DNA from 2 places in the Bradyrhizobium sp. HKCCYLRH2047 genome. Region 1 is predicted to be linked to the other one. Evidence: predicted binding sites of a transcription regulator. Region 1 holds the regulator's gene; the other holds the start of a gene.
What was found. Region 1 encodes PhoB, which activates phosphate uptake and scavenging genes when phosphate is short. Its sites were predicted from a motif close to TGTCATNNANCTGTCAT; they were not measured.
Positions count from the first base shown of each region.

Region 2: the regulator PhoB is predicted to act here: its motif matches at 2,019-2,035, upstream of ACQR1D_RS15380 (DUF47 domain-containing protein).

Region 1 covers NZ_JBNPUM010000008.1:216,355-220,652, reverse strand. Annotated here, with positions in the region: gene ACQR1D_RS20420 (trypsin-like serine protease) at 1-911, opposite strand, end outside; gene phoB (phosphate regulon transcriptional regulator PhoB) at 1,059-1,766, opposite strand; gene phoU (phosphate signaling complex protein PhoU) at 1,783-2,499, opposite strand; gene pstB (phosphate ABC transporter ATP-binding protein PstB) at 2,530-3,354, opposite strand; gene pstA (phosphate ABC transporter permease PstA) at 3,351-4,232, opposite strand; gene pstC (phosphate ABC transporter permease subunit PstC) at 4,236-4,298, opposite strand, start outside.
Region 2 covers NZ_JBNPUM010000005.1:457,725-462,022, forward strand. Annotated here, with positions in the region: gene ACQR1D_RS15375 (inorganic phosphate transporter) at 311-1,318, opposite strand; gene ACQR1D_RS15380 (DUF47 domain-containing protein) at 1,333-1,977, opposite strand; gene ACQR1D_RS15385 (branched-chain amino acid ABC transporter permease) at 2,120-3,088, opposite strand; gene ACQR1D_RS15390 (branched-chain amino acid ABC transporter permease) at 3,090-3,953, opposite strand; gene ACQR1D_RS15395 (ABC transporter substrate-binding protein) at 4,031-4,298, opposite strand, start outside.

The sequences.
Region 1 (4,298 bases):
GACCATCTGTCGTGCCGGGTCGGGACGAAGTCCGGCGCCACGATCAGCTTGTCGGCGACCGACGATGCCGCCGGCGTGCCCCTGTTCATGCCGGCCAGGAAGCGGACATTGCCGGGGCTGACCTGCGCGACGCCGTTGAACACGCAATGCGCGGCGGTGAGCACGACGCGCGGCGCGACCAGAGTGCCGGTGCACCAGCCGCCGGTCGAGTATTGCGCGACGGTGACGACGCCGATCGACGACGCCGGCCACGAGGTGGGATCGACGACCTCGCCGATGTGGCGGTCGAGCCCGAGCAGTTGCTCCGGACGCGGAGCGGCGACGCCCGCCTCCGCCGATTCCGGCTTCGGCCGCCAGGCCGCAATGGCGCTCTGGGCCTGGACGCGCTGCGGCTCGGTCAGCTTGACCCTCTGCACGTCGCGGCCGGCCGATCGCACGCCGCTGCGACCCGCCATCACCAGCCAGGCGTAGCCCTGCACGACGTCCTGCTTCACGCCGCGACCGTCGAGCAGCATCAGGCCCAGCATGTATTGCGACTGGGCGAAGCCCTGCGCTGCCGCGCGGCTGAACCAGCGGCCGGCTTCGCCATAATTGCTCGCGACACCTTCGCCGTTGACATAGGCGATGCCGAGATAATGCTGGGCGACGGCGAGGCCCTGATCGGCGGCCTTGCGATACCACGCCAGCGCCTCGGCGGGGTTGCGCGGTTGGCCCCAGCCGAAGGCCTCCATGAAGCCGACGTCGAACTGCGCCCGCGCATCGCCCTTGGCGGCCAGCGGCAGCAGGCGGCGCATCGCCGCGGCGTGCTGTCCGTTTCCCGCCGCGGCGACCGCGTCTTCGAGCTCGGCGGCCGCGGCGCCCGCCGCGCTGCCGAGCAGCACGGCTAGAGATATGATGATGATCTTGATCAAGGGCGTCCGCTGGGACCGAAACATCGTGACGGGCCACGAAGCAGACACGATCAAGACGGCGGCGGCGTGGCCGAAAGCGGACCGCGATCTCCTCAATCGGGCCCCCTCGCGCCTCACACCTGCTTCATCCTCACGCCCGATCGCCCCTTACACCTGCTCGCTCTTGGCGAAGCGATCATCGAGCGCATAGCCGGCGCCGCGCACGGTGCGGATCGGGTCCTGCTCGCGGCCCGGATTGAGCAGCTTGCGCAGGCGGCCGATATGGACGTCGACCGTGCGCTCGTCGATATAGATGTCGCGGCCCCAGACGCTGTCGAGCAGCTGCTCACGGCTGAACACGCGGCCGGGATGCTCCAGGAAAAACTCGAGCAGGCGGTATTCGGTCGGGCCGAGATCGATCGGCCGTCCCGAGCGCGCCACGCGGCGCTTCTCGCGGTCGAGCTCGATGTCGCCATAGGACAGCACGGTCGCCAGCCGCTCCGGGCTCGCCCGCCGCAGCAGGCCCTTCACGCGCGCCAGCAGCTCCGGCACCGAGAACGGCTTGACGATGTAGTCGTCGGCGCCGGTCGCGAGGCCGCGCACGCGCTCGCTCTCCTCGCCGCGCGCGGTGAGCATGATGATCGGCAATTGCCGGGTCTCGGACCGCGCCCGCAGGCGGCGGCACAGCTCGATGCCGGACAGGCCCGGCAGCATCCAGTCGAGCACGACGAGATCGGGAACGCGCTCCTTCAGCCGTGTGTCGGCCTCGTCTCCGCGCGCCACCGTCTCGACCTCGTAGCCTTCGGCCTCGAGGTTGTAGCGCAGGAGCGTCGTCAGCGCCTCCTCGTCCTCCACCACCAGAATTCGGGCGCCCATGTCAGAACCGTCTCTCTCAGTTGCCGGGGATCGTCGATGCGAAGCTCGTCATGTCGCCCTTCGGGCGCTTGTCCATGATCTGCTGGCCTTCGATCATATAGAAGACGGTCTCCGCGATGTTGGTCGCGTGATCGCCGATGCGCTCGATGTTCTTGGCGCAGAACATCAGATGGATGCAGAACGAGATGTTGCGCGGATCCTCCATCATGTAGGTCAGGAGTTCGCGGAACAGCGAGGTGCAGATGGCGTCGACCTCCTCGTCGCCCTTCCACACCGTCATCGCCGCCGGCAAATCGTGCGCGGCATAGGCGTCCAGCACCGTCTTGACCTGCGACTGCACCAGGTCGGTCATGTGCTCGAGCCCGCGGATCAGCTTGAGCGGATGGAAGTCGCTCTCCAGCGCCGCGACGCGCTTGCCGATGTTCTTGGCGAGATCGCCGATGCGCTCCAGATCGGTGGCGACCCGCATCGCACCGACGATCTCGCGCAGGTCGACCGCCATCGGCTGTCGCCGGGCGATGGTAAGAACGGCGCGCTCCTCGATGATGCGCTGCAGCTTGTCGACCTCGGCGTCGGTGGCGACCACCTTCTGGCCGAGTGCGATGTCGCGCCGCACCAGCGCATCGACGGAATCGACGATCAGACGCTCGGCGAGGCCGCCCATTTCCGACACCAGCCGGGTGAGATCCTGCAGATCGCTGTCGAACGCCTTGGCGGTATGTTCACTGGCCATGATGATCTCCTGAAGTCAATGTCGTCGGCGTCAGCCGAACCGGCCGGTGATGTAATCCTGGGTCCGCCGATCGCTCGGCGAGGTGAAGATCTTGCTGGTGTCGTCGAACTCGATCAGCTCGCCGAGATACATGAAGGCGGTCTTGTCGGAGACGCGCGCCGCCTGCTGCATGTTATGCGTCACGATGGCGATCGTATAGTTTTCGGCGAGCTCCTGGATCAGCTCCTCGACCTTGGCGGTCGAGATCGGATCGAGCGCCGAGCACGGCTCGTCGAACAGGATCACCTCCGGCCGGACCGCCACGGTGCGCGCAATGCACAGCCGCTGCTGCTGGCCGCCTGACAGCGACAGGCCCGAAGCGTTGAGCTTGTCCTTGACCTCGTTCCACAACGCGCCGCCGCGCAGTGCCTTCTCGACCCGGTCGTCCATCTCCGACTTGGAGATCTTCTCATACAGCCGGATGCCGAAGGCGATGTTCTCGTAGATCGTCATCGGGAACGGCGTCGGCTTCTGGAACACCATGCCGACACGGGCACGCAGCAGGTTGAGGTCGAGCTTGGGATCGAGGATGTTGGTGTTGTCCAGCATGAGCTGGCCAACGGCGCGCTGGCCCGGGTAGAGATCGTACATCCGGTTGAAGATGCGCAGCAGGGTCGACTTGCCGCAGCCGGACGGGCCGATGAACGCGGTGACGCGGTTGGTCCCCAGCGACAGGTTGATGTTCTTCAGCGCGTGGTGATCGCCGTAATAGAAGTTCAGGTTGCGCGCGGTCACCTTGGCGGGGGCTTCCGGCAAAACCTTGCCGTTCAGCGCGGCGGGATTGGGCTGGCTGACGGATACGGACAGGTCGGTCATTTTGCGTTCCTCTCGGCGCCGAGAATGCGTGCACTGACATTCAGGGCGAGCACGGCCAGAGTGATCAGAAGGGCTCCGCTCCAGGCCAGCTGCTTCCAATAGGCATAGGGGCTCTGGACGAAGTTGTTGATGGTGACGGGCAGGTTGGCCATCGTCTTGGAGAGGCTGAGGCTCCAGAACTGGTTCGACAGCGCAGTGAACAGCAAGGGCGCGGTCTCGCCGGCGACGCGGGCGGTGGCCAGCAGCACGCCGGTGATCAGGCCCGAGCGCGCCGCGCGATAGGCGATGCGCCGGATCACCAGCGATCGCGGCAGGCCGAGCGCCGAGGCCGCCTCACGCAGCGGGTTGGGCACCAGCAGCAGCATGTCCTCGGTGGTGCGCAGCACCACGGGGATGACAATGACCGCCAGCGCCAGCGAGCCTGCGAGCGCCGAGAAGCCGCCCATCGGCACCACGACAGCGCCATAGATGAACAGGCCGATGATGATCGAGGGCGCCGACAGCAGGATGTCGTTGATGAAGCGGATCACCGAGGTCAGGCGGTCGTTGCGGCCGTACTCGGCCAGATAGGTGCCGGCGAACAGGCCGAGCGGCGCGCCGATGCCGACGCCGATGACCGTCATGATCAGAGAGCCGACGATGGCATTGCGCAGGCCGCCTTCGCTCGAGCCCGGCGGCGGGGTGTCGGCGGAAAACACTTGCAGGCTGAGGCCGGCGAGGCCGTTATAGAACAGCGTGAACAGGATCAGCGCCAGCCAGGTGACGCCGAACAGCGCGGCGGCGACGCAGAGGCCGCGGATCACGATGTCCCTGCGGCGTCGGCGCGCATAGATCGGATTGACCGGCGTATCGGCGGTGAGCGAATCTGCGCTGGACATGGCTTATTTTCCCGCCTTTGCTTGGAGCCGCATGAGCATCAGGCGCGCGCTCGCCAGCACGAAGAA
Region 2 (4,298 bases), on a different contig from region 1:
AGAGAGCGCTATGTGATGAAAAGGCGCGGGATCACGGCCGCCGCGCGCCCTCCATATAGGCGTTTTGCACCGCAACTCCAACCGGGGAGTTAACCGGCCTGACCGTGGCCCGCCCGGACCCCGCATCCCGCCCACGGCCGTCCTTCAAGACGCGCGCCAAGCGGCGCGCTCCTCAGGACGAGGTCTGAATCTGTAGCGGAGTCCGTTTTGCGGACCAGATCCAGCCCCAAACCCTCATGGTGAGGAGCGCCGCGCTTGCGGCGCGTCTCGAACCATGAGGCCCCAACGTCTCAGGACGGTCTCGCCGTCTTTAGTGCCTGAGCACCGACACCAGCCAGAAGCTCAGTGCCGCTACGATGGCCGAGGCCGGAATCGTGAAGATCCAGGCATAGACGATCGATCCGGCGACGTTCCAGCGCACCGCCGAGGCGCGGCGGGCGGCGCCGACGCCGACGATGGCACCGGTGATGGTGTGGGTGGTCGAGACGGGCACGCCGAGGAACGTCGCCAGGAACAGCGTGATGGCGCCGCCGGTCTCGGCGCAGAAGCCCTGCATCGGATTCAGCTTGGTGATGCGCAGGCCCATGGTCCGGACGATGCGCCAGCCGCCCATCAGCGTGCCCAGCGCCATCGCGGCCTGGCACGACAGCACCACCCAGAACGGCACCGTGAACTGCTCGCCGAGATGGCCCTGCGAGTACAGCAGCACCGCGATGATGCCCATCGTCTTCTGCGCGTCGTTGCCGCCGTGGCCGAGCGAATACAGCGAGGCCGAAGCGAATTGCAGGATGCGGAAGGCCCGGTCCACGGCAAACGGCGTCGAGCGCACCGAGGCCCAGGACACGATCGCAACCAGGATCATCGCCAGCACCAGCCCGACCAGCGGCGACAGCACGATCGCGAGCACGGTCTTGGACAGGCCGCTCCACACGGTGGCCGAGATGCCGGCCTTGGCGACCCCTGCCCCGACCAGGCCGCCGATCAGCGCGTGCGAGCTCGACGACGGAATGCCGGCCGCCCAGGTGACCAGGTTCCAGACGATCGCGCCGACCAGGGCCGCGAAGATCACGTGGGCGTCGACGATCGCGGGATCGATGATCCCGGTGCCGATGGTCTGCGCGACATGCAGTCCGAACACGCTGAACGCCACGAAATTGAAGAACGCGGCCCAGAACACCGCATATTGCGGCCGGAGCACGCGGGTCGAGACGATGGTCGCGATCGAGTTGGCGGCGTCGTGCAGGCCGTTCAGGAAATCGAAGGCGAGTGCGACGGCGATGAGGCCAACCAGAATCGGAAGGCCGAGTTGAGCGTCCACGGCGCGGCCCTACCCTAGACCTGTTCGATCATGATCGAATTGATCTCGTTGGCGACGTCGTCGAAGCGGTCGGCGACCTTCTCCAGATGGTCGTAGATCTCGGCGCCGACGATGAAGTCCATCGTGTTGGCGTTGCGGTGCTTGAGGAATAGCTCCTTCAGCCCGATGTCGTGGAGGTCGTCGACCCGGCCCTCGAGCTTGGTCATCTCCTCGGTGATCGCGGTGATCATCGGCACGTTCTGGCCGATCGCCTGCAGCAGCGGCAGCGCCTTCCCGATCAGATTGGCGCAATCGACCAGCAAGGTGCCCATCTCGCGCATGGTCGGCTCGAACTCCTTGACCTCGAACAGCACCACGGCCTTGGCGGTCTGCTGCATCTGGTCGATGGCGTCGTCCATCGAGGTGATCAGGTTCTTGATGTCGCCGCGGTCGAACGGGGTGATGAAGGTGCGGCGGACCGCGGTCAGCACCTCCCGCGTGATGTTGTCGGCCTCGTTCTCGAGCTGGCTGACGCGCTGGCAGTGCCTGAGGATGTCGTCGCCGCCCTTAAGCATGTCCTGCAGCGCATGCGCGCCTTGGATCACCACCTTGTTGTGGCGGGCGAACAAATCGAAAAACCGCTCCTCCCGCGGGAGAACGGCGCGAAACCAGTGCAGCATGGGACGAGATCCATCCATTCCGAAACGGGCCAGGGCCGGCCCGTCACAGAACTGTCATACTCCGGATCGCGCACCAGCAGAAGCGGTGGCCGGTTCATCCACCGCTTTCTGCCCTTCGACGATCTCTTTACAGATCAATAGCTTAGAGGGATCGCTTGAACAGATGGGCGATTTCTCCGACCACGCCGCGGCGGAAGGTGAGCACGCAGGCGACGAAGATGCCGCCCTGGATCACCGTCACCCACTGGCCGAAGCCGGACAGATATTGCTGCATGCCGACGATCACGAAGGCGCCGACGACGGGGCCGAACACGGTGCCGAGCCCGCCGACCAGGGTCATGAGCACGATCTGGCCGGACATCCCGACCTCGACGTCGGTCAGCGAGGCATTCTGGGCGACGAATACCTTCAGCGCACCGGCGAGGCCAGCCAGCGTCCCCGACAGGATGAAGGCGAGCAGCTTGTACTGGTCGGTCTTATAGCCCAGCGAGATCGCCCGCTGCTCGTTCTCGCGGATCGACTTCAGCACCTCGCCGAACGGCGAGTTGATGGTGCGGAAGATCAGCAGGAAGCCGGCGAGGAAGCCGGCCAGCACGACGTAATACAGCACCGTCGGCTTGGACAGGTCGAGGATGCCGAACATCCGCCCCTGCGGAATGCCCTGGATACCGTCCTCGCCATGGGTGAACGGCGCCTGCAGATAGATGAAGTACAAGAGCTGCGACAGCGCCAGGGTGATCATCGCGAAATAGATGCCCTGCCGGCGGATCGAGATGTAGCCGGTGATCACCGACAGGACGAACGATCCGGCAACGCCCGTGAGGATGCCGAGCTCGGGCGGCAGCCCCCACACTTTCAACGCGTGGGCGCTGCAATAGCCGGCCGTTCCCAGGAACATCGCGTGGCCGAACGACAACAGGCCGCCATAGCCGATCAGGAGGTTGAAGGCGCAGGCGAGCAGCGCGAAGCACAGCGCCTGCATGACGAAGAACGGGTACAGCCCGGTCCACGGCACGATCGCCAGCAGCGCTGCCATGATGACGAACACGATCATCTCGTCGCGCATCGCGCGCGGGGTGATCGGCAGGGTCGCGTCGGTGATGGATGTCATGTCAGGCCGCCCGTCCGGTCAGACCCGTCGGCTTCACCAGCAGCACCAGGACCATCAGAACGAAGACCACGGTGTTGGAAGCCTCGGGGTAGAAATACTTTGTCAGTCCCTCGATCACGCCGAGCAGGAAGCCGGTGATGATCGAGCCCATGATCGAACCCATGCCGCCGATCACAACCACCGCGAACACCACGATGATGATGTGCTCGCCCATCAGCGGCCGCACCTGGTTGATCGGCGCCGACAGCACGCCGGCCAGCGCCGCAAGCCCGACGCCGAGGCCGTAGGTCAGCGTGATCATGCGCGGGACGTTGATGCCGAAGGCCCGCACCAAGGTCGGGTTCTCGGTGGCTGCGCGCAGGTAGGCGCCGAGCCGGGTGCGCTCGATCAGGAACCAGGTCGCCAGGCAGACGACCAGGGAGAAGATGACGACCCAGCCGCGATAGACCGGCAGATACATGAAGCCGAGGTTCATGCCGCCACGGAGCTGATCCGGGATCGCGTAAGGCAGGCCGGACGAGCCGAAGAAGTTCTGGAACACGCCCTGGATGATCAGCGCCAGTCCGAACGTCAGCAGCAGTCCGTAGAGATGGTCGAGCCCGGCAATCCATTGCAGCATGGTGCGCTCGAGGATCATGCCGAAGGCGCCGACGATGATCGGCGCCAGCAGCAGCGCCCACCAATAATTGATGCCGCCGAGGTTGAGCAGAAAATAGGCGCAGAACGCGCCCATCATGTAGAGCGCGCCATGGGCGAAGTTGATGATGTTGAGCATGCCGAAGATGACGGCAAGCCCGAGACTGAGCAGCGCGTAGAACGAGCCGTTGATCAGTCCGACCAGGAGCTGTGCGTAGAGGGCCTGCATCGTCTTGTTTCTGTTTTCTCTCGGCGTTTCCTAAAGACAGCGGTTCCGGCGGGATCAGCCGCCGGGACGGCAGCGGTTCACTTCTTCAACAAGGCGCACGCGCTCTTGTCGAGCGGTGTGAAGGCCTGGTCGCCCGGTACCGAGCCGACCAGCTTGTAGAGATCCCACGGGCCCTTGGACTCCGAGGGCTTCTTGACCTCGAACAGATACGCAGTGTGGATGGTGCGGCCGTTCGGCTGGATCTCGCCCTTGCCGAACAGCGCATCGTCGGTCGGGATCGATTTCATCTTGTCGACGATCTTGACGCCGTCATGCGGGTTCTCGCCGAGAGCCTCCAACGCCTTG